DNA from 2 places in the Enterobacter cloacae complex sp. HYC033_NIDB genome. Region 1 is predicted to be linked to the other one. Evidence: predicted binding sites of a transcription regulator. Region 1 holds the regulator's gene; the other holds the start of a gene.
What was found. Region 1 encodes Fur, which represses iron uptake genes when iron is present. Its sites were predicted from a motif close to ATAATAATGAGAACNACTATCAA; they were not measured.
Positions count from the first base shown of each region.

Region 2: sodA (superoxide dismutase [Mn]) is a predicted target of Fur. The motif match lies at 3,060-3,082, and genes of this name have one in related genera.

Region 1 is NZ_CP115123.1:2,183,695-2,195,172, forward strand. Features, by position in the region: gene chiP (chitoporin ChiP) at 307-1,704, shown strand; gene chiQ (ChiQ/YbfN family lipoprotein) at 1,752-2,078, shown strand; gene fur (ferric iron uptake transcriptional regulator) at 2,221-2,667, opposite strand; gene fldA (flavodoxin FldA) at 2,959-3,489, opposite strand; gene ybfE (LexA regulated protein) at 3,645-3,932, opposite strand; gene ybfF (esterase) at 4,061-4,834, opposite strand; gene seqA (replication initiation negative regulator SeqA) at 5,018-5,563, shown strand; gene pgm (phosphoglucomutase (alpha-D-glucose-1,6-bisphosphate-dependent)) at 5,588-7,228, shown strand; gene potE (putrescine-ornithine antiporter) at 7,374-8,687, opposite strand; gene speF (ornithine decarboxylase SpeF) at 8,684-10,882, opposite strand; gene speFL (leader peptide SpeFL) at 11,138-11,242, opposite strand.
Region 2 is NZ_CP115123.1:650,544-662,021, reverse strand. Features, by position in the region: gene rhaS (HTH-type transcriptional activator RhaS) at 74-910, shown strand; gene rhaR (HTH-type transcriptional activator RhaR) at 984-1,832, shown strand; gene rhaT (L-rhamnose/proton symporter RhaT) at 1,833-2,867, opposite strand; gene sodA (superoxide dismutase [Mn]) at 3,156-3,776, shown strand; gene yiiM (6-hydroxyaminopurine reductase) at 3,843-4,526, shown strand; gene cpxA (envelope stress sensor histidine kinase CpxA) at 4,570-5,943, opposite strand; gene cpxR (envelope stress response regulator transcription factor CpxR) at 5,940-6,638, opposite strand; gene cpxP (cell-envelope stress modulator CpxP) at 6,789-7,295, shown strand; gene fieF (CDF family cation-efflux transporter FieF) at 7,449-8,333, shown strand; gene pfkA (6-phosphofructokinase) at 8,518-9,480, shown strand; gene O1721_RS03115 (sulfate ABC transporter substrate-binding protein) at 9,713-10,702, shown strand; gene O1721_RS03110 (CDP-diacylglycerol diphosphatase) at 10,813-11,478, shown strand, end outside.

The DNA of each region.
Region 1 (11,478 bases):
ATTTCAATTAAAAAATAAACATCTCAAATGTTTAAACGATGAAACCGATTGCATGTTTATGGAAATAAAAGGTTTTCTGTCAAACGCCCGCATTTTTGGAGTTATGAATGAAATGTAACAGAAAACGATGAAATATGTGCGGTTGCTCATATTCTTACATTCCCGTTACAGAAAGAGATTGATAATTCGCGTCGCGAAAAATAGTCTAACCATTGTAGTCAACGAGGTTTTTCTCAACGCTACTTTTTTATTTTTTCGCTGTTTGCCTTTGGTAACAGCAATTTATACGTCAAAGAGGATAAACATATGCGTACGTTCAGTGGCAAACGTTGTGCGCTGGCGCTGGCTATCGCCGGTGTGACAGCAATGTCGGGCCTGGTGGTTGCGCCAGAGGCAAAAGCAGCAGGTTTCATTGAAGATTCCACCCTCACGGGCGGTATTTATTACTGGCAGCGTGAGCGTGACCGTAAAGACGTCACTGAAGATAGATACAAAACCAACCTTTCTCACTCGACCTGGAACGCCAACCTGGATTTCCAGTCGGGATATGCCGCCGATATGTTCGGGATCGATATTGCCGCGTTCACCGCAATTGAAATGGCCGAAAATGGCGACAGCGGCCATCCGAACGAAATTGCGTTCTCCTCCAGCAATAAAGCCTACGACGAAGACTGGTCCGGCGATAAAAGCGGAATCAGCCTGTATAAAGCGGCTGCAAAATTCAAATATGGTCCGGTCTGGGCGCGTGGAGGTTATATCCAGCCAACCGGTCAGACGCTGTTAGCACCGCACTGGAGCTTTATGCCAGGTACCTATCAGGGTGCGGAAGCCGGTGCTAATTTTGACTACGGCGATGCGGGGGCGTTGAGCTTCTCCTATATGTGGACCAACGAGTACAAAGCGCCGTGGCACATTGAGATGGACAAGTTCTATCAGAATGATAAAAAAACCAAAGTTGATTATCTCCACTCGCTGGGGGCGAAGTACGACTTCAAAAACGATCTGGTGCTGGAAGCTGCTTTTGGTCAGGCTGAAGGCTATATCGATCAGTACTTTGCTAAAGCCAGCTACAAATTTGATATCGCGGGTAGCCCGCTGAGCACCAGCTATCAGTTCTACGGTACGCGCGACAAAGTCAGTGATGGCAGCGTAAATGATATCTATGACGGCACCGCGTGGTTACAGGCGTTGACCTTCGGCTACAAGGTAGGTCAGGTTGATTTACGTCTGGAGGGAACATGGGTCAAGGCAGAAGGGCAGCAGGGCTACTTCCTGCAACGTATGACGCCAACCTACGCCTCTTCCAATGGTCGTCTGGATATCTGGTGGGATAACCGCTCTGACTTCAACGCCGACGGCGAAAAGGCGGTCTTCTTCGGCGCAATGTATGACCTGAAGAACTGGAACCTGCCTGGCTGGGCGGTGGGTGCGTCCTACGCGTACGCCTGGGACGCGAAGCCAGCAGATATGGCTACGCCAGACGCCTACTACGATCCGAACTACCGTCTGAAAGAGTCTTCATACAGCCTGGATGCGATTTACACCCTTCAGGAGGGCCGTGCGAAAGGCACGATGTTCAAACTGCACTTCACCCAGTATGACAACCACTCCGATATCCCGAGCTACGCGGGCGGTTACGGCAACATCTTCCAGGATGAACGTGACGTGAAATTCATGGTCATTGCGCCATTCACAATCTTCTGATGAACACGCAGGCGGGCGAAATCCCGCCTGCATGGAGACTGCATATGATGAAAAAAATGGTAATCGTTGCGCTGCTGGCATCGGGGCTGGTGGCGTGTGCGCAGGATCAGGCGCAGAAAGAAGACTTCCGTCTGAAGGAGGCGTATAGCGCCTGCATCAATACAGCACAAGGATCGCCAGAGAAGATTGAAGCCTGCCAGAGCGTGCTGAATGTGCTGAAAAAAGAGAAAGCGCATGAGCAGTTTGCGACGCAGGAAAATGTTCGCGTGATGGATTACCAGGCCTGTATCCAGGCGCGGAAAAGCGGTAACGATCAGGAAGTGGCGAAGCGTTGCGATAAGATCTGGGACGAGATTCGCAATAACAATAAATAAGTTGCTTTATGCCCGGTGGCGCTGCGCTTACCGGGCCTACAACGGTGTCACAGCCCGTAGGCCCGGTAAGCGCAGCGCCACCGGACTTTTTTCAGGCAAAAAAAAGCCAACCTTACGGCTGGCTCAGAGTATGAACACGATATTATTTCGCGTCGTGCGCGTGGTCGTCTTCGCGGCAATCGCCTTCAGCGCAGTGACCGTACAGGTACAGGCTGTGGTTGGTCAGGCGGATGCCATGACGGGCGGCGATTTCACGCTGGCGTGATTCAATGGAATCATCGCTAAATTCAATGACCTTGCCACAGTCGAGGCAGATCAGGTGATCGTGGTGATGCTGCTGAGTCAGCTCGAACACGGATTTACCGCCTTCGAAATTATGACGAGTAACAATGCCCGCGTCATCAAACTGGTTCAGCACACGATAGACGGTTGCCAGCCCAATCTCTTCACCCATATCGATAAGACGCTTATAAAGGTCTTCCGCACTGACATGGTGATTGTCTGGCCCCTGAAGCACTTCAAGGATTTTTAACCGAGGAAGCGTTACTTTCAGGCCAGCTTTCTTTAATGCGGTATTGTTGTCAGTCATGCGGAATCTGTCCTGTTGCTAAACGATTCACTTCAAAAGAAGAAGTGACAGAAAATGCACTTGGGATAATGCGTCTCATTATAGAACTGCCATGGCTAAATGAAAACTGCAAGTCTCAAGCAAAGTATGCTTATAAAAACGTGGTATCACCAACAAACTTGTTCGATGGCACCCACTTTTTACCAGGGGGATATTGTACAGGTCTGGGCGAAAAAGTTAAAAGTTTGTAGCAATTAATTTAATCGGTTTTACCTGGAAAACGGGCGCAACCGGAGTTGCGCCGCAGGGATATCAGGCGTTAAGGATATCGTCCAGGTTCAGCTCTTCACGAACCTGCTTAACCCATTTTTCTACACGCTCAGCGGTCAGCTCTGGCTGACGGTCTTCATCAATGGCCAGGCCAACGAAGTGATCGTCATCTGCCAGACCTTTGGACGCTTCGAAATGGTAACCCGCCGTTGGCCAGTGACCGACGATCGCCGCACCGCGTGGCTCAATGATGTCGCGAATAGTGCCCAGCGCATCACAGAAATATTCAGCATAGTCTTCCTGATCGCCACAGCCAAACAGGGCAACCAGCTTGCCGTTGAAGTCTACTTCTTCCAGCGTCGGGAAGAAATCGTCCCAGTCACACTGTGCTTCACCGTAGTACCAGGTCGGGATGCCCAGCAGCAGGATGTCATAGCCCTCGAGATCTTCTTTGCTGCTCTTGGCGATGTCATGCACATCAGCAACGTCTTTACCGAGCTGTTTTTGAATGTTTTTTGCGATATTTTCAGTATTGCCGGTATCACTGCCAAAGAAAATGCCGATGATTGCCATGAGTAAAATAACCTCTTGAAACTTAATGGTATGGTGGCGCAAATTGTCCACGGATAAGGGCAATAATAGCAGAACAGGCAACCCTGCGGAAACAGCTATCACGCAGGACTGCACTCTGTGCTACATGAAAAAGGTAATATTGGGGATTTTCTGACTCACGCCTTGCCGCGTAACGTCTCAAGCTGGGCGATCAGCATCTCTTCGATCAGTTCGCTGCGGCTGATGTTGCGCGCGTCAGCTAATTCGTTAAGCGCATCGACGGCATCGGCATTCAGCTTCAGTTCGACACGCTTAAGCCCACGATTTTTATCGCGTTTAAGCTGGTTGCGTTTATTGATACGCAGCTGTTCATCGCGCGAAAGCGGATTCGTTTTCGGTCGTCCCGGTCGACGCTCATTCGCGAACAGATCTAGTGTCGTACGGTCCGTTTGTTCTTTGGCCATGATTCTGAGACTTCGGGGGAAACACGCCGCCCTGCTAATGCCCGGGCGATAAGCGCGCCATCATACATCACCCAAATCCACACGCCAACGACTGGAAGCCCGTCGTCTTCCGGTCGCTGGCTTTTTAATCAATTCGCTGTATCAGTAAGATAGCGGCGAATGGCGCGCAGGACGGCATCCGGTTTTTCCGCGTGTACCCAGTGCCCGGCACCGGCAATGACGTGAGCGCGAGCTTGCGGGAATTGCGCCAGCAGCGTGTCACGGTACGCGTCAGTGACGTAAGGGGAGTTGCCGCCGCGAATAAAAAGGGTAGGGTGCGGCCAGGCGGGGACGGTTTCCCAGCCCACAATATGCGAATACTGATCCCACAATACCGGGACGTTAAAGCGCCATTGTCCGTCAACAAACGATTTCAGCAGGAACTGAACTACGCCTTCCTCATCAAGATGCTCACGCATAACGGCAGCCGCCTGCTGGCGGGTTGCGACACCCGCTTCGGTGACCGCATTGATGGCGGCAAAAATCTCATCGTGACGGCGAACGTCGTAATTGACGGGCGCAACGTCGATGACCACCAGCCCGGAAATTCGCTCAGGGGCCAGCGCAGTGAGCGCCATCACCGCTTTGCCGCCCATTGAATGCCCGATAAGCGTCGCTTTCTGGATATTATTCGCATCGAGGGTGTCCCGCAGATCCTGCGCCATGGCTGCGTAGGTCATCTCCTCCGAGCGCCCAGAAAGACCGTGATTGCGCATATCAACCTGGAGGATCGCGTGATCGGTCACTAAATCGCGCGCCAGCACACCCAGATTATCCAGGCTACCAAACAGGCCGTGAACCAGTACGATGGGAGAATTATTGTTCGGCGATTGTGCAGTTTGCGCTCGGGTATTCAATTTCATGGCAAAGTTCTTTTTTTAGGTTTGTCAGGTTAGGGTATCATGTTGACCATTCTGCCGCCCGGGGGCAAGGATCCAGTTTAATCTGACTTTTGCCGCCAACCTGGTTTGACGCTATCCGCTGTTGGGATTTGACCTTATAATCTCAACGACTTGTATTCAGATAAGATATCGCACTGGATTAAGATGAAAACAATCGAAGTTGATGACGAACTCTATCAGTATATTGCCAGCCAGACGCGGCATATTGGGGAGAGCGCGTCCGACATTTTACGGCGCATGCTCAAAATTTCCGCCGCCTCACAGCCCACTCCTGTCACTAAAGATGTCGTGTCTCAGCCGAGCGTTGTTGCACAAGTAAAACCTGCCGTCATGCCGGCAAAAGACAAAGTGCGAGCGATGCGCGAGCTGCTGCTGTCCGATGAATATGCCGAGCAGAAAAAGGCGGTTAACCGCTTTATGCTGGTGCTGTCTACACTTTACTCACTGGATAACAACGCATTTGCAGAAGCGACAGAGTCGCTGCACGGTCGCACGCGCGTTTACTTCGCAGGCGACGAGCAGACCCTGCTGCAAAATGGCAACCAAACCAAACCCAAACACGTTCCCGGTACACCATACTGGGTGATCACCAACACCAATACGGGCCGTAAGTGCAGCATGATCGAACATATCATGCAGTCCATGCAGTTCCCGGCGGAATTGATCGAAAAGGTTTGCGGTACAATTTAACCCTTGCATCAGAAGGACCAGGCAATGGCAAATCACAGCCGTGCAGGACAACCTGCACAACAACGCGATTTGATTAACGTCGCTCAACTGACCGCGCAGTACTACGTGCTGAAGCCGGTGGTGGGCAACGCAGAACACGCAGTGAAGTTTGGTACATCTGGCCACCGCGGTAGTGCGGCGCGCCACAGCTTTAACGAACCGCACATTCTGGCCATTGCTCAGGCCATCGCGGAAGAGCGCGCCAAAAATGGCGTCACCGGTCCGTGCTATGTAGGGAAAGATACCCACGCCCTGTCTGAACCTGCTTTTATCTCCGTGCTGGAAGTGCTGGCGGCGAACGGCGTAGACGTGATTATTCAGGAGAACAACGGTTTTACGCCAACGCCAGCGGTTTCTAACGCTATTCTGGTACACAACAAAAAAGGTGGCGCGCAGGCTGACGGCATTGTGATCACCCCGTCCCACAACCCACCGGAAGATGGCGGCATCAAGTACAACCCACCTAACGGTGGCCCGGCGGATACCAACGTCACGAAAGTGGTGGAAGATCGTGCCAACGCGTTACTGGCTAACGGTCTGAACGGTGTGAAACGCATCTCGCTGGATGAAGCCATGGCCTCCGGCCACGTGAAAGAGCAGGATCTGGTGCAGCCGTTCGTGGAAGGGCTGGCGGATATCGTCGATATGGCCGCTATCCAGAAAGCCGGTCTGAAGCTGGGCGTGGATCCACTGGGCGGCTCCGGTATTGAATACTGGAAACGCATTGCCGAGCACTACAAGCTGGATCTGACCATCGTGAACGATCACGTCGATCAGACCTTCCGCTTTATGCACCTGGACAAAGACGGCGCGATCCGTATGGACTGCTCCTCCGAATGCGCAATGGCTGGCCTGCTGGCGCTGCGCGACAAGTTCGATCTGGCGTTTGCCAACGACCCGGACTACGACCGCCACGGTATCGTCACCCCGGCAGGGCTGATGAACCCGAACCACTACCTGGCTGTTGCAATCAATTATCTCTTCCAGCACCGTCCGCAGTGGGGCAAAGAGGTCGCGGTGGGTAAAACGCTGGTCTCTTCCGCTATGATTGACCGTGTGGTCGACGCGCTGGGTCGCAAGCTGGTGGAAGTGCCGGTGGGCTTTAAGTGGTTTGTTGATGGTCTGCACGACGGCAGCTTCGGCTTTGGCGGTGAAGAGAGCGCGGGGGCATCCTTCCTGCGCTTCGACGGCACCCCATGGTCAACCGATAAAGACGGCATCATCATGTGCCTGCTGGCGGCGGAAATCACCGCGGTCACCGGTAAGAACCCGCAGGAACATTACAACGAGCTGGCGGAACGTTTTGGTGCGCCAAGCTATAACCGTATTCAGGCTAGCGCCACGTCTGCGCAAAAAGCAGCTCTGTCAAAACTCTCTCCGGAGATGGTCAGTGCCAGTACCCTGGCAGGTGACCCGATCACCGCGCGTCTGACGGCGGCGCCGGGTAACGGCGCATCCATCGGCGGCCTGAAAGTGATGACCGAAAACGGCTGGTTCGCCGCGCGTCCATCCGGTACGGAAGATGCGTACAAAATCTATTGCGAAAGTTTCCTCGGCGCTGAGCACCGTCAGCAGATTGAGAAAGAAGCGGTAGAGATTGTCAGCGAAGTGCTGAAAAACGCGTAAGTCGTGATCTGGTGCGGGCTGATGCCCTCACCCCGGCCCTCTCCCACTGGGAGAGGGAGAAAACATAAAAAACGGCAACCTCAGGGTTGCCGTTTTGCATTGACCTCGTAGGCCCGGTAAGCGCCAGCGCCACCGGGCTTCTTTTTTAACTATGTTTATTCTTCAGTTCAAACCGTGGTGAGACCAGACCGTACAGCGTCCAGCCCATGAATGTCACCATCGCCCCATACAGCATCGCCTCCTGACCGGACGAGTAGAGCGCATAGAAGCTGTAAATCGCCCCAATCAGCGCCACGATATTGGCCGCCCGGGCTTTGCGCGGATCCACCTTCGCCACCTTCTGAATAATCACCAGCGCCGCCATCGACAGAATGTACGGAATGATGTTCGTCACCACCGCCAGGTTGACCAGCACGTTAAACTGGCTGTTCAGCGACGGGCTAATGGTCATCAGCGACAATCCGCTCTGGAAGATGACAATCGCCAGCATGCCCTGCACCGGTGCATCCGCTTTGGTGACGCGGGAGAAGATTTTCGGGAAATAACCTTCGTCAGCGGAAGATTTGAATACCTGGGCGATGGTGAACTGCCAGCCCAGCAGCGAGCCGCAGCAGGACATCACCATCAGTCCCATGATCACTTTCCCTACCTCCGGCGTAAACATCTGCGCAAACGCCAGTCCGAACGGCGCCGTGGAGTTAGCCAGATCCATGTTGGGCACAATTCCTGCAATCACGTTGGTCGAGACGATATAGATCACCGCCGCCCCCAGCGTCCCGCCGAGTACCGCGATCGGCACATTTTTCTCCGGGTTTTCCACCACTTCCGCATTCGCACAGGCCGACTCCAGCCCGAGGAAGGCCCACAGCGTCATGGCGATGGACGATCCCACGGCGGTGAAGAACGGTACGTGATGCGGATTCCAGGAATTGGCGTACAGCGTCGGGCTGAACCAGAACCAGCCGATGATGCACAGGCCGACAACCGGGATGATGACGCCCCAGACGGTGATGCTGCTGAGCTGTCCGGTGATGCGCGCGCCGCCAAAGTTAGCGACGGTGCAGATCCAGAGCACGCCGATGGTCGCCAGCCCAATTTGCACCGGGGTCAGCGTCGCGCCAAACAGCTCTGTGCCGTAACCGACAGCGGAAATGGCAATCGCCACATTGGCGATCAGCAGCGACACGCCATAGGTATAGTTCGCCATAAAGTTACCGGACTTACCAAACGCATATTCGGCATAGCCGCCCATGCCGCCGGACTTGCGGCTGAACATACCGCACTTGGCAAACGCCCACGCCAGCGCCATCGAACCCACGGCGGTAACAAGCCAGGAGATAATCGAAATCGTCCCCACTTCAGCGAGCTTGGTGGGGAGCATGATGATCCCCGAACCCATCATATTCACCATGGTGAGAATAGTGAGTTGCACCACGCCCATCTTGTTGGCCTTACTCATAATTTTTCTCCTTTCAGCAGCGATGGCTGAGCGGCAGGTTGTTTGATGACGTAGCAGCGCACCTGTTTGCGACCGTCACACTCCTCGACGTAAACCCCCTGTAACTCCGGCGCAAAACCCGGCAGCAGATTGATCCCGTCTTCCAGCGCGGCGAAATAGCGCAGCACGGAACCGCCCCAGACTTCTCCCGGCACCACGCACAACACCCCCGGTGGGTAAGGCAGCGCGCCTTCCGCGGCGATACGTCCTTCCGCGTCGCGCAGGGACACCAGCTCGACCTCACCGCGCAGATAGGTATAGTTCGCCTCCTGCGGGTTCATCATGACGCGTGGGAAGTGAGACTTGCGGAACATCTCTTTTTGCAGTTGCTTCACGTTATGGCGGGCGTAGAGGTCATGCATCTCCTGACAAATCTGACGCAGGGTATAATCCGCATAACGTTCCGGATGTTGCTTATAAAGAGAGGGCAGAACCTCTTTCAGCGGCACATCGCTCTGGAGCAGTTTTTCGAAGCGCACCAGCTGGGCGACGAGCTGCTGCAATTTGCCCATGTCCTCCGCCGGGGTGAGCAGGAACAGAATGGAATTGAGGTCGCATTTTTCCGGCACGATGCCGTTTTCACGCAGGAAGTTGGCGAGGATGGTCGCGGGCACGCCGAAATCATCGTACTCACCGGTGCGGGCGTTGATGCCCGGCGTAGTCAGCAGCAGTTTGCAGGGATCGATAAAATACTGATGCTCGGCATATCCCTCAAAGGCGTGCCAGCGTTCGCCCGGAACGAAATGGAAGAAGCGCAGATCGGTAGCAATCTCTGCCGTATCCCAGCTTTCCCATGGACGGCCATCCACCGTCTCCGGCACGAACGGACGAATAAACTGACAGTTCTGAAGGATCAGTTTCCGCGCTTCAATACCCGTCACCACGCAGTCCATCCACATGTTGCGCCCACTTTGCCCCTCGTGCATGCGGGCGTTGATATCCAGGGCGGCAAACAGCGGATAAAACGGGCTGGTGGAGGCGTGCATCATAAAGGCGTTGTTGAGGCGTTTATGCGGGACATAGCGCGGCTGGCCTTTTATGTGGCTGTCCTTCTTATGGATTTGCGAGGTTTGCGAGAAGCCCGCCTGCTGCTTATGCACCGACTGGGTCACCAGAATGCCCGGATCGTTTTCGTTCAGCTCCAGCAGCAGCGGCGAGCAGTCGGCCATCATCGGGATAAACTGCTCGTAACCCACCCAGGCGGAGTCAAACAGAATGTAATCGCACAGGTGACCAATCTTATCCACCACCTGACGGGCGTTATAAATGGTACCGTCGTAGGTGCCCAGCTGGATCACCGCCAGACGGAACGGACGTTCATCCCGCGCACGGCCAGGCGCGACCTCTGACACCAGCTCCCGCAGGTAGCTCTCGTCGAAACAGTGTGCGTCGATACCGCCGATAAATCCGTACGGGTTGCGCGCCGTTTCCAGATACACCGGCGTCGCGCCCGCCTGTAACAGCGCCCCGTGGTGATTAGATTTATGGTTATTGCGATCGAACAGCACCAGATCGCCTGGCGTGAGCAGGGCATTGAGCACCACCTTGTTGGAAGAGGAGGTGCCGTTCAGCACGAAGTAGGTTTTATCCGCATTAAAGACTTTTGCCGCATGCTGCTGGGCGATGCATGGCGCGCCTTCGTGGATCAGCAGATCGCCCATTGCCACGTCGGCATTGCACAGATCGGCGCGGAAAAGCGTTTCGCCAAAGAAATCGACAAACTGGTTTCCGGCCGGATGGCGGCGGAAGAACTGGCCTCCCTGATGTCCGGGGCAGTCAAACGCGCTGTTCCCCTGCTGGACGTAATCGACCAGCGCGCGGAAGAACGGCGGGCGGAGCTGGGTTTCGTACTTCTGCGCAGCCGCTTCAAGCTGGCGTCCGTAGTACGCATTGCTGGTGTCGGAGTACTCAAAAACGCCGTGAATACGCGACAGAAATTCAGCCGGAACCCTTTCTTCTTTATGCGTGGCAATAAACACCGGGATGCCGAATCCCGTGGCTTCTATTTCTTCTATGGCGCCATTGAAAATATCGCTGACGGCCAGAACCACGGCTGCCACATCAATATAATCTGATGCGGTGATATCCACGATGTCGCGCGAAGTGGTAAAGCATTCAGGGCAGGCACGGCTGACGGCAATTTTTAACGTTTTCATCTTTATCTCTTTATTTCAGGCAATATGGGGCCCTCGACTTCTTGCGGTAAAGAAATCGATTATTTCCGGAAAAAAAAGCAAAGCGTGTCCGCTGATACGAAATCAGTTAATTGCTTTTTTGCTGAGTAGAATTCAGTCCGCCCGGTTGCGGAGAATCTGAATCACAAGGAATGAGCGCAGGTGTTCACAGGCAACAGCCTGTAAAATAGCGTTTTTCAGGATAACCTGTAAGCAGATGCGCCAGAAGTCGAAGGACTACCGGGCGTTAAAGAGATGAAAGTCAAAACAGTTACGGTGGGCAAACATCATGATATGTGTTGTCCGCCTTATATGGGGCATTAAACGATTATTGTTTTCCATGTTCAGTTTCCTTTCAGTAATTGAAAGCATGGTCATTTTATCCAGGAGAAAGGGATTAACTGTGAAACAGATCACCAATAACCGATCATTTCAGAAATAATTAGTCGTTTTGAGTGAATAACGCAGATCAAAATGCTGTTTTGTTGGTTCGGTGTTAAATTGATGTTTTAATTGTGTTTAAAGAGGGCGGGTATAGCTATGAAAATAAACTCATCGTTATTTTCATGGCTATATTA
Region 2 (11,478 bases), 1.5 Mb from region 1:
GTCAAAAATTTAAGGTGAGCGTGGAAGGCCTTAATTACTATTTTGAGAACTTTTCTCATTGGTGGGGGCCGTTATGACCGTACTGCACAGCGTCGATTTTTTTCCTTCGGGGGCTTCGCCGGTCGCGATTGAGCCACGGCTGCCTCAGGCTGCGTTCCCGGAGCATCATCATGATTTTCATGAAATTGTGATTGTTGAGCACGGAACGGGCATCCACGTGTTTAACGGTCAGCCGTATACCATCAGCGGCGGTACGGTGTGCTTCGTGCGCGATCACGACAGGCACCTGTATGAACATACCGACAACCTGTGCCTGACCAATGTGCTCTATCGTTCTCCGGATGCGTTCCAGTTTCTCTCCGGGCTGAATCAGCTGTTGCCGCAGGAGAAGGACGGTCACTACCCCTCGCACTGGCGGGTGAATCAGTCCACGTTGCAGCAGGTGCGTCAGCTGGTGAGCCAGATGGAGCAGAGCGAGGATGGACAGGAGACGCACGCCATTGCTACCCGCGAGCTGCTGTTTATGCAGCTGCTGGTGCTGCTGCGGCGCAGCAGCCTGGTGGAAGGGCTGGAAAATAACGACGCGCGCCTGAACCAGCTGATGGCCTGGCTGGAAGATCATTTTGCCGAAGATGTCTGCTGGGAAACGCTGGCGGATGACTTTTCGCTCTCGCTGCGCACGCTGCATCGTCAGCTCAAGCAGCATACCGGGCTGACGCCGCAGCGCTACCTCAACCGTCTGCGCCTGATCAAAGCGCGGCACCTTTTACGTCATACCGACGAAAGCGTCACCGATATCGCCTATCGCTGCGGATTCGGCGACAGTAACCACTTTTCGACGCTTTTTCGCCGGGAGTTTAACTGGTCGCCGCGTGATATTCGTCAGGGGAAAGACGCGTTGCTTCAGTAACGCGAGGGCAGTCACCGTTTTTTTGCTGCAAAAAGGCTAATAATGTCCGGTTATTCGCCGTAGAGGTTGTGGTGTGGCTGCTCAGCTCATTCTTCGCAAAGATGATTTTTTTGCCTCCGCGAGTCAGGCCGTCGCGGTGGCCGACCGCTACCCGCAAAACGTCTTTGCCGAGCACACCCACGAGTTTTGCGAGCTGGTGCTGGTATGGCGAGGCAACGGCCTGCACGTCCTCAACGACCGCCCCTACCGCATCACGCGCGGAGACCTGTTCTACATCCGCGCTGAAGACAAACACTCCTACGCCTCGGTTGACGATCTGGTGTTGCAGAACGTCATCTACTGCCCCGACAGACTTAAACTGAATGTCGACTGGGCGGGCAATATCCCCGGTTTTCATGATGCCAGAGGCGAACCGCACTGGCGCTTAAGCAGCAACGGCATGGCTCAGGTGCGCCAGACGATTTCCCAGCTGGAGCAGGAGAGCCAGAAGAGCGATCCGGTGGCAAACCAGATGTCGGAGCTGCTTTTTGCCCAGCTGGTGATGACCCTGAAGCGGCATCGTTACGCTACGGATAATCCCTCTGCTACCACGCAGGAAGCGCTGCTGGATAAGCTCATCACCCGGCTTGCGGGCAGTCTGAACAAGAGTTTCGTGCTGGAAAAATTCTGCGAGCAGGAGCAGTGCAGCGAGCGCGCACTGCGCCAGCAGTTCCGCACCCAGACGGGGATGACGGTCAACCACTATCTGCGCCAGCTGCGCATCTGCCACGCCCAGTACCTGTTACAGCATACGGAGCTGATGGTGAGTGAAGTGGCGATGCGCTGCGGCTTTGAGGACAGTAACTACTTTTCGGTGGTGTTTAACCGTGAGGTGGGGATGACGCCGGTTCAGTGGCGTCATCGCAGTCGAAAGGCAGCGTAATCAGTTCGCCATGCCGAGGCCGACGATATTGGCCGCAATGATAATCACCACACAGCCCAGGCTCAGCACGCCAACCGGACGACGCCCGGCATTGTTCCACTCTTTCAGCACCAGCCCAACCAGCCCGCCGCACAGCACGTAGAAGCTCATGTGCAGCATCCAGCTCATGTAGTCATACTGCGCCGGAATACTGGCGTGACCCCAGGCGTAGAAGAAGAATTGCAGATACCACATCAGACCGCCGAGGGCGGAGAGCAGGACGTTGGTGACGATCAGCGGTTTTGCCAGCGAGAAGTCGGCTTTTACCGACAGGTTCTTCACTTTTGCCAGACGAATGAAGCAGAAGCCGAGGTTTACCAGCGCGCCGCCGCCCATGATCACCACGTAGCTTGGCAGGGCAACGTACAGCGGATCGACGCCCAGCGCCGCAGCGGCGTCGTGCATCGGTTTGGCGGCGTTCATGGCGAACGACATGCCCGCCGAGAAGACGCCGCACATCACCGCCAGCAGCAGCCCTTTCTTCAGGTTGAACTCTTCGGCTTTGATGCCCATCTTGCGTTCTTTCAGCTGGCCTGCGCGGGTGACGATGCCCACGCCGATCACCGCCACCAGCACGCCCAGCAGCGTCATTCGCCCGCCCTGAGTGTTGATCAGCACGTCGAAGTGGCCGTTGAGGATTGGCGTCATCAGGGTGCCAATAATCAGCGTAATGCCAATCGCGATGCCAATCCCCATCGACATGCCTAGGTAGCGCATGGTGAGGCCGTAGTTGATATTACCGATGCCCCACATCGCGCCGAACAGGAATACCGGCAGCAGGGTGGAGGCGCTGAAGGAGGAGAAGTAGCCCCAGAAATCGGGCAGCAGCATGGCGCTGATTGTCCATGGCAAAATCAGCCAGGACACGGTGCCGCCAACGGACCACATGGTTTCCCATGACCAGCCTTTCACCTTTTTAAACGGGGCATAGAAACAGGCTGCACTGGCCGCGCCTATCAAATGCCAGAAAATACCCATCGTAATCGCATGATTCATTTTTACATCCTCATCGTTTTTATAGCCGGAGGCTTCCCGCCGACTTGATGAGTGTAAAAATGAGGCGGTTTGGGAACCTTCAGAAGGTTGCCGCACTTTTGTTCAGGATGGCAATCAGCACGTTAAGCACGTGAGCAGACTCACAATTTTGTCATTTATCAAAAATCTAATAACCTTATAAAAACTACGGCATTGATAATCATTTTCAATATCATTTAATTAACTATAATGAACCAACTGCTTACGCGGCATTAACAGCTGTGCCGCCCGACAATAATGGAGAGGATTATGAGTTATACACTGCCATCCCTGCCGTATGCCTACGACGCACTGGAACCGCATTTCGACAAGCAGACGATGGAAATCCATCACACTAAACACCACCAGACCTATGTGAACAACGCGAATGCTGCGCTGGAAAGCCTGCCAGAGTTCGCTAATCTGCCTGTTGAAGAGCTGATCACCAAACTGGACCAGCTGCCGGCAGACAAGAAAACCGTGCTGCGCAACAACGCGGGCGGTCACGCTAACCACAGCCTGTTCTGGAAAGGCCTGAAAACCGGCACCACCCTTCAGGGCGACCTGAAAGCGGCTATCGAGCGTGACTTCGGTTCCGTTGACAACTTCAAAGCGGAATTCGAAAAAGCCGCTGCAACCCGTTTCGGCTCTGGCTGGGCGTGGCTGGTCCTGAAAGGTGACAAACTGGCGGTCGTTTCTACCGCTAACCAGGACTCCCCGCTGATGGGTGAAGCTATCTCTGGCGCATCCGGCTTCCCAATTCTGGGTCTGGACGTGTGGGAACACGCTTACTACCTGAAGTTCCAGAACCGTCGCCCTGACTACATCAAAGCCTTCTGGGATGTAGTGAACTGGGACGAAGCAGCAGCGCGTTTCGCCGCTAAAAAATAAGGTTGCATTGACGCCTGTGAGAAGCGAGTCTGATGACTCGCTTTTTTTGTATCTGAAGGAGTGGAGATGCATTACCCGGTGAATGTGTTTACAGGCAAGGTAAGGGAGTACGAAGGCAGCCGCCCGAGCGCCATCGCCAAAGTGCAGGTCGACGGTGAGCTGACGTTGACCGATCTCGGGCTTGCGGGTGACCAGCAGGCTGAAAAGAAAATCCACGGCGGGCCCGATCGCGCGCTGTGCCACTATCCGCGCGAGCACTATCAGCACTGGAAAGCCGAATTTCCTGAACAGGCGGACCTCTTCGTTGCCCCCGCGTTTGGCGAAAATCTCTCAACGGAGGGGCTGACGGAGAAGAACGTCTTTATCGGCGATATTTACCGCTGGGGCGATGCTTTGATTCAGGTCACCCAGCCGCGCTCACCGTGCTTTAAGCTTAATTACCATTTCGGCATTCAGGATATGTCGGCCCAGCTGCAAAACGCGGGTAAAACCGGCTGGCTGTATCGCGTTGTGCAGGCGGGACAGGTTTCGGCGGATGCGCCGCTTGAGCTGGCTTCGCGCTTGAGTGAGGTGTCGGTATACGAGGCCTGCGCAATTGCCTGGCATATGCCGTTTGATGACGAGCAGTATCACCGCCTGCTGTCAGCGGCGGGATTATCCACCAGCTGGACCAGAACGATGCAGAAGCGGCGGTTAAGCGGCAAGATCGAGAGCAGTTCGCGGAGATTGTGGGGGAAAGAGGTTCCGTAGAAAGTAGGCCGGGTAAGGCGAAGCCGCCACCCGGCACATACGGTTACGAACGCTTATACAGCGGCAGCCATAGCGTTAACCTCAGCCCGCCCAGCGGGCTGTCATCGGCTTTCACCCAGCCACGGTGCTGTTGCATGGCGGTTTCAACAATCGCCAGACCTAGCCCCGTACCACCAGATTCACGGTCGCGCGCCTCGTCGGTGCGGTAGAACGGACGGAAAATCTGCTCGCGATCTTCCGGGCTGACGCCAGGACCATCGTCATCGACAATGACGGTAATCCCGTCTTTATCCACCGAAAACGCCACTTCAATCTTCGTGTGCGAATAGCGCAGGGCGTTACGCACGATATTCTCCAGCGCGCTTTCCAGCGTGTTGGGGTTATCGTAGAGCGGCCACGGGCCCGGCGGGAAGTTGACGGTGAACGATTTGCCCATCTGCTCCGCTTCGAACGCCGCGTTGTCCAGCACCTCATGCCAGAGGTGATTGGCTTTCACCGTTTCGCTCACCAGCGCGTTTTTCTGCTGATTGCGCGACATCACCAGCAGATCGTTGATCATGCTGTCCAGGCGATGCGCTTCCGTCTCAATACGCTCCAGCTCTTTGCTCTCGCCGCTGCGGCGGCGCAGCAGGGCGGTACCCAGCTGTAAGCGCGTGAGCGGCGTCCGCAGCTCGTGGGAGATATCCGACAGCAGGCGTTGCTGCGCGGTCATCATGCGGTCAAGAGCAGAGACCATCTGGTTAAAACTGGTTCCGGCGGCCAGGAACTCCTGCGGCCCGGATTCCAGCTCCGGATGCTGCCTCAGGTTGCCCTGCGCCACTTCGTCCGCCGCATTTTTCAGCTTACGCGCCGGTTTCGCCAGGCTCCACGCCAGCCATAACAGCAGCGGGGAACTGACCAGCATCGTGACAATCAACAGCAAAAGCGGACGGTCAAACAGCAGGTTGATAAAGTCGGACTGGGAACTGCTCGCAGGGCGAATCAGATAGAGCTGGTAATTGTCTTCCCCATCCCGCACCGAGAAAGGACCGACCATCTCTACCCGACCATATTTCTTTTTCTGTGGGTGATCGGCATTATCCGCCTGGCCAATAAAGTTGCGGATAATCTGCATTTCATTGCGATCGGCCCCAATCACGCGGCCTTCACTGGTGACCAGTAAAAGACGTTGTCCGGGGGGCGCCCACTTGTCGATAGCGCGAAACAGCCTGCGCCACCACATTAAATCGTTCGGCGGATCGTTTGCCAGCTCCGCTTCCACGTGCTGCTCGATCATCACGCCCTGACGTTGCTCGCTGTCGAGTAGCTCCGTCATCTGGCGTGAGTCGAGTTTTGGCAACATCAAAACGAGCATTAAAACCAGTGCCAGCGTCAGCCAGAAGATGGCGAAGATGCGGGCGGTTAAGCTGCCTATCATGAAGCGGAAACCATCAGATAACCACGACCACGCAGGGTTTTGAACCAGGGATGACCGTCTTTACGCTCCGGCAGCTTACGGCGCAGGTTCGAGATATGCATGTCGATGGCGCGGTCAAACGGGGTGAGGCGTTTGCCCAGCACTTCCTGGCTTAAGTGTTCACGCGACACCACCTGGCCGAGATGCTGCGCCAGCAGATACAGCAGGGTGAACTCGGTGCCGGTTAGCTCCAGCGTTTCACCGTCGAAGCTCGCTTCCTGGCGGCCCGGGTTCAGGCTCAGGGAGTCTACTTCCAGCGTAGGCGAGCTGTTGTCGGTATTCTGCTGCTGCTCGCTCCAGTGAGAGCGGCGCAGGATCGCGCGAATACGGGCCACCAGTTCACGGTCGTTGAACGGCTTAGGTAAATAGTCATCCGCACCCAGCTCAAGGCCGAGTACGCGGTCAAGCTCGCTGCCGCGTGCGGTCAGCATAATGACGGGGGTCTGGTGTGTCTGGCGAAGCTCTTTCAACGTATCAATACCGTTTTTCTTCGGCATCATGACGTCGAGCAAAAGTAAATCGATGCTGTCGTCAAGGAGACTCAGCGCCTGTTCCCCATCATGGGCAACCAGGACGTTGAAACCTTCCATGTCGAGCAACTCCTTTAAAAGAGATGTGAGCTCTCGGTCATCATCAACTAACAGGATTTTATTCATTGTTTAAATACCTCCGAGGCAGAAATTACGACATCAAGGCTATCTAATCCATGACTTTACGTTGTTTTACACCCCCTGACGCATGTTTGCAGCCTGAATCGTAGACTGTCTCTCGTTGAATCGCGACACGAAAGATTTTGGGAGCAAGTGATGCGCAAAGTTACCGCTGCCGTCATGGCCTCAACGCTGGCCTTCAGTGCGTTTAGCCAGGCTGCTGTAGCTATCATCAGCGATAACGGTTCCTCAGCAGAGGGCGCAACGCAGCACAGCAGCCAAAGCCATATGTTTGACGGCATAAGTTTAACCGAACATCAGCGTCAACAGATGCGAGATCTGATGCAGAGGGCAAGACACGACCAGCCCCCTGTTAATGTTAGCGAAATGGAGACAATGCATCGCCTTGTCACCGCAGAAAATTTTGACGAAAGCGCTGTACGCGCTCAGGCCGAAAAAATGGCGCAGGAACAGGTTGCCCGTCAGGTAGAGATGGCGAAGGTTCGCAACCAGATGTTCCACCTGCTAACGCCCGAGCAGCAAGCGGTTTTGAATACCAAACATCAGCAACGGATGAACCAGTTGCGTGAGGTTGCACGGATGCAGCGAAGCTCAGATATGACGCTTTTCAGTAGCAATAGCAGTACCCGTAGTAACCAGTAAACCCTGTTTTCCTTGCCATAGACACCATCCCTGTCTTCCCCCACATGATGTGGGGGTTTTTTTTGCCCATCGTTCAGGTTTGTTAACGCTTTATTCATCCTTTCACTCCACCACCATCCGTTATACTAGCGCCATGGCATGACAGGAGTGTTTATGAATCAATCCTATGGACGGCTGGTAAGCCGGGCCGCAATAGCCGCGACGGTGATGGCGTCGTGTTTGCTGATCATTAAAATTTTCGCGTGGTGGTACACCGGGTCGGTCAGTATTCTGGCGGCACTGGTGGATTCACTGGTGGATATTGCCGCCTCGCTGACCAACCTGCTGGTGGTGCGCTACTCGCTGCAACCGGCGGATGAAGAGCATACGTTTGGCCACGGCAAAGCGGAATCGCTGGCCGCGCTGGCACAAAGCATGTTTATTTCGGGCTCTGCGCTTTTCCTGTTTTTGACCGGTATTCAGCATCTTATTTCGCCTTCTCCGATGAACGATCCGGGCGTTGGCGTGGTCGTAACGGTAGTTGCACTTATAAGCACACTTGTTCTTGTAACGTTCCAGCGCTGGGTTGTACGCAAAACACAAAGCCAGGCTGTACGGGCCGATATGCTTCATTATCAGTCTGATGTTATGATGAATGGGGCTATTCTTATTGCGCTTGGTCTGGCCTGGTATGGCTGGCATCGGGCCGATGCGTTGTTTGCGTTAGGGATAGGGATCTATATTTTATACAGCGCCTTGCGGATGGGGTATGAAGCGGTACAGTCGCTTCTTGACCGTGCGCTTCCGGACGCAGAACGTGATGAAATTTATGCCATCGTGACCAACTGGCCTGGCGTCAGTGGTGCTCACGATCTTCGTACGCGGCAGTCAGGGCCGACCCGCTTTATTCAGATTCATTTGGAAATGGAAGACAACCTGCCACTGGTTCAGGCGCATATGGTCGCTGAACAGGTGGAGCAGGCGATTTTGCAGCGTTTCCCTGGGTCAGACGTCATTATTCATCAGGATCCGTGCTCTGTCGTACTCAGGGCGTTTTGAGCTTTCGTAATTCGTTGTAAAAAAGTGAGCCAGAGCAGCATTTTGTGGATAAATTACCACCATATGGCCTGACCTGAATCAATTCAGCTGGAAGGGATTGATATACTATTTGCAGTATTCGACGGTTGAACAGTTTCTTCCGGCAGCAGATTTCAATTTTGCATTCCTAAGTTCAGAGGTAGTCATGATTAAGAAAATCGGTGTGTTGACAAGCGGCGGTGATGCGCCGGGCATGAACGCGGCAATCCGTGGGGTTGTCCGTGCAGCGCTGACGGAAGGTCTGGAAGTTTTTGGTATCTATGACGGTTACCTGGGTCTGTATGAAGACCGCATGGTTCAGCTCGACCGCTACAGCGTGTCTGACATGATCAACCGTGGCGGTACTTTCCTCGGTTCTGCGCGCTTCCCGGAATTCCGTGACGAACACATCCGTGAAGTGGCTATCGAAAACATGAAAAAACGGGGTCTGGATGCGCTGGTGGTTATCGGCGGCGACGGCTCGTACATGGGTGCAAAACGTCTGACTGAAATGGGCTTCCCGTGCATCGGCCTGCCTGGCACCATCGACAACGACATCAAAGGCACCGACTACACCATCGGTTACTTCACCGCGCTGGGTACCGTTGTGGAAGCGATTGACCGCCTGCGTGACACCTCTTCCTCACACCAGCGTATTTCTATTGTTGAAGTGATGGGCCGTTACTGCGGTGACCTGACTCTGGCGGCGGCAATTGCCGGTGGCTGTGAGTTCGTGGTGGTGCCGGAAGTGGAATTCAGCCGTGAAGATCTGGTCGCTGAAATCAAAGCCGGTATCGCGAAAGGTAAGAAACACGCCATCGTTGCTATCACCGAGCACATCTGTGACGTTGACGAGCTGGCGAAGTACATCGAAACCGAAACCAAACGCGAAACCCGCGCGACCGTTCTGGGTCACATTCAGCGTGGTGGTTCCCCAGGCCCGTACGACCGTATCCTGGCGTCCCGCATGGGCGCGTACGCGATCGAGCTACTGCTTCAGGGTCACGGCGGCCGCTGCGTCGGTATCCAGAACGAGAAACTGGTTCACCATGACATCATCGATGCCATTGAAAACATGAAGCGTCCGTTCAAAGGTGACTGGCTGGACTGCGCGAAAAAACTGTACTGATTGGCTCTGTTGCCCGGTGGCGGCAAGGTAAATGCAAAACGGTAACCCTTGGGTTACCGTTTTTTATGGTTGCTCCCTCTCCCGTGGGAGAGGGCTGGGGTGAGGGCATCAGGCCGCTCATTCACTTTTTTTTATTCCTGCACGTTATAGCCAATCTTTTTTTATTCTTTAATCATCGGTTAGCTTTCTGGCACGCTGCATTCATCAAAACACTACACAAGAGAGCTGGGCGATGAATAAATGGGGCGTGGGGTTAACATTATTGCTGGCATCGACCAGCGTTCTGGCAAAGGACATTCAGTTACTGAACGTGTCGTACGATCCGACGCGTGAACTGTACGACCAGTACAACAAAGCTTTCGCGGCGCACTGGAAACAGGAAACCGGCGATAACGTGGTGGTTCGCCAGTCTCACGGTGGTTCTGGCAAGCAGGCGACCTCCGTCATCAACGGTATTGAAGCCGACGTGGTGACCCTGGCGCTGGCCTACGATGTTGACGCTATCGCCGAGCGTGGCCGTATCGACAAAAACTGGATCAAGCGTCTGCCGGACAACTCTGCGCCATACACCTCGACCATTGTCTTCCTGGTGCGTAAAGGCAACCCGAAACAGATTAAGGACTGGAACGACCTGATTAAGCCAGGCGTGTCTGTCATTACCCCGAACCCAAAAAGCTCCGGCGGCGCACGCTGGAACTATCTGGCAGCCTGGGGCTACGCGCTGCACCACAACAACGGCGATCAGGCCAAAGCACAGGACTTCGTCAAAGCACTGTTTAAAAACGTCGAGGTGCTGGACTCCGGCGCGCGCGGCGCAACCAACACCTTCGTCGAGCGCGGCATCGGCGACGTGCTGATCGCCTGGGAAAACGAAGCCCTGCTGGCGGCCAACGAGCTGGGTAAAGACAAGTTCGAGATCGTCACCCCGAGCGAATCCATCCTCGCTGAGCCGACCGTCTCCGTCGTCGATAAGGTTGTTGATAAGAAGGGCACCAAAGCGGTGGCGGAAGCCTACCTGAAGTACCTCTACTCACCGGAAGGGCAGGAAATTGCGGCGAAAAACTTCTACCGCCCACGCGATGAGGCCGTCGCGAAGAAATACGAAAACGCCTTCCCGAAACTGAAGCTGTTCACTATTGATGATGTGTTTGGCGGCTGGACCAAAGCGCAGAAAGAGCACTTCTCTAACGGCGGCACCTTCGACCAGATCAGCAAGCGCTAAGCGTTTTACAAAGAACGACACGGTAACCCGGTGTGAAAAACCGCCGGGTTTTTTATTTGGTCATCATTTTGCGTTACTCTTTTGCCTCTATTGAAAACAGGGAACGCGTTGTGAAAAAAATTATCTTACTGATTCTGATCGTTATCGCCCTTGCCGCAGGCGGCGTGTACTGGATGAAAGCGGGTAATCCGAATGCGTTGCGTCATATCGTTCTCGACCAGTGTGTGCCCAACCAGCTGCATAACCGTAACCCGGCACCGTGTGCGCAGATGAAGCCAGATGCGGGCTACGTGGTGTTCAAGGACCGCAACGGGCCGCTGCAATACCTGCTGATGCCCACGTACCGTATCAACGGCACCGAAAGCCCGCTGCTGACTGAGCCGCAGACACCGAATTTCTTCTGGCTGGCATGGCAGTCTCGCCATTTTATGAGTATGAAACGGGGGGCCGACGTGCCTGACAGCGCCGTTTCGCTGACCATCAACTCCCCGACCGGGCGCACGCAAAACCATTTTCATATCCACATCTCCTGTCTGCGCCCAGACGTGCGCGAGAAGCTGAACGCGTCGCAGGGGCAAATCAGCACCCAGTGGTTACCGCTTCCGGGCGGGCTGGAAGGGCATGAATACCTTGCCCGTCGGGTGACGGAGAACGAACTGGCGCAGCGCAGCCCGTTTATGATGCTGGCGGAAGAGCTGCCGGAAGCCCGCGATCATATGGGACGCTTCGCGCTGGCGATGGCACAGCAGTCGGACGGCTCGTTTGTCTTGCTGGCG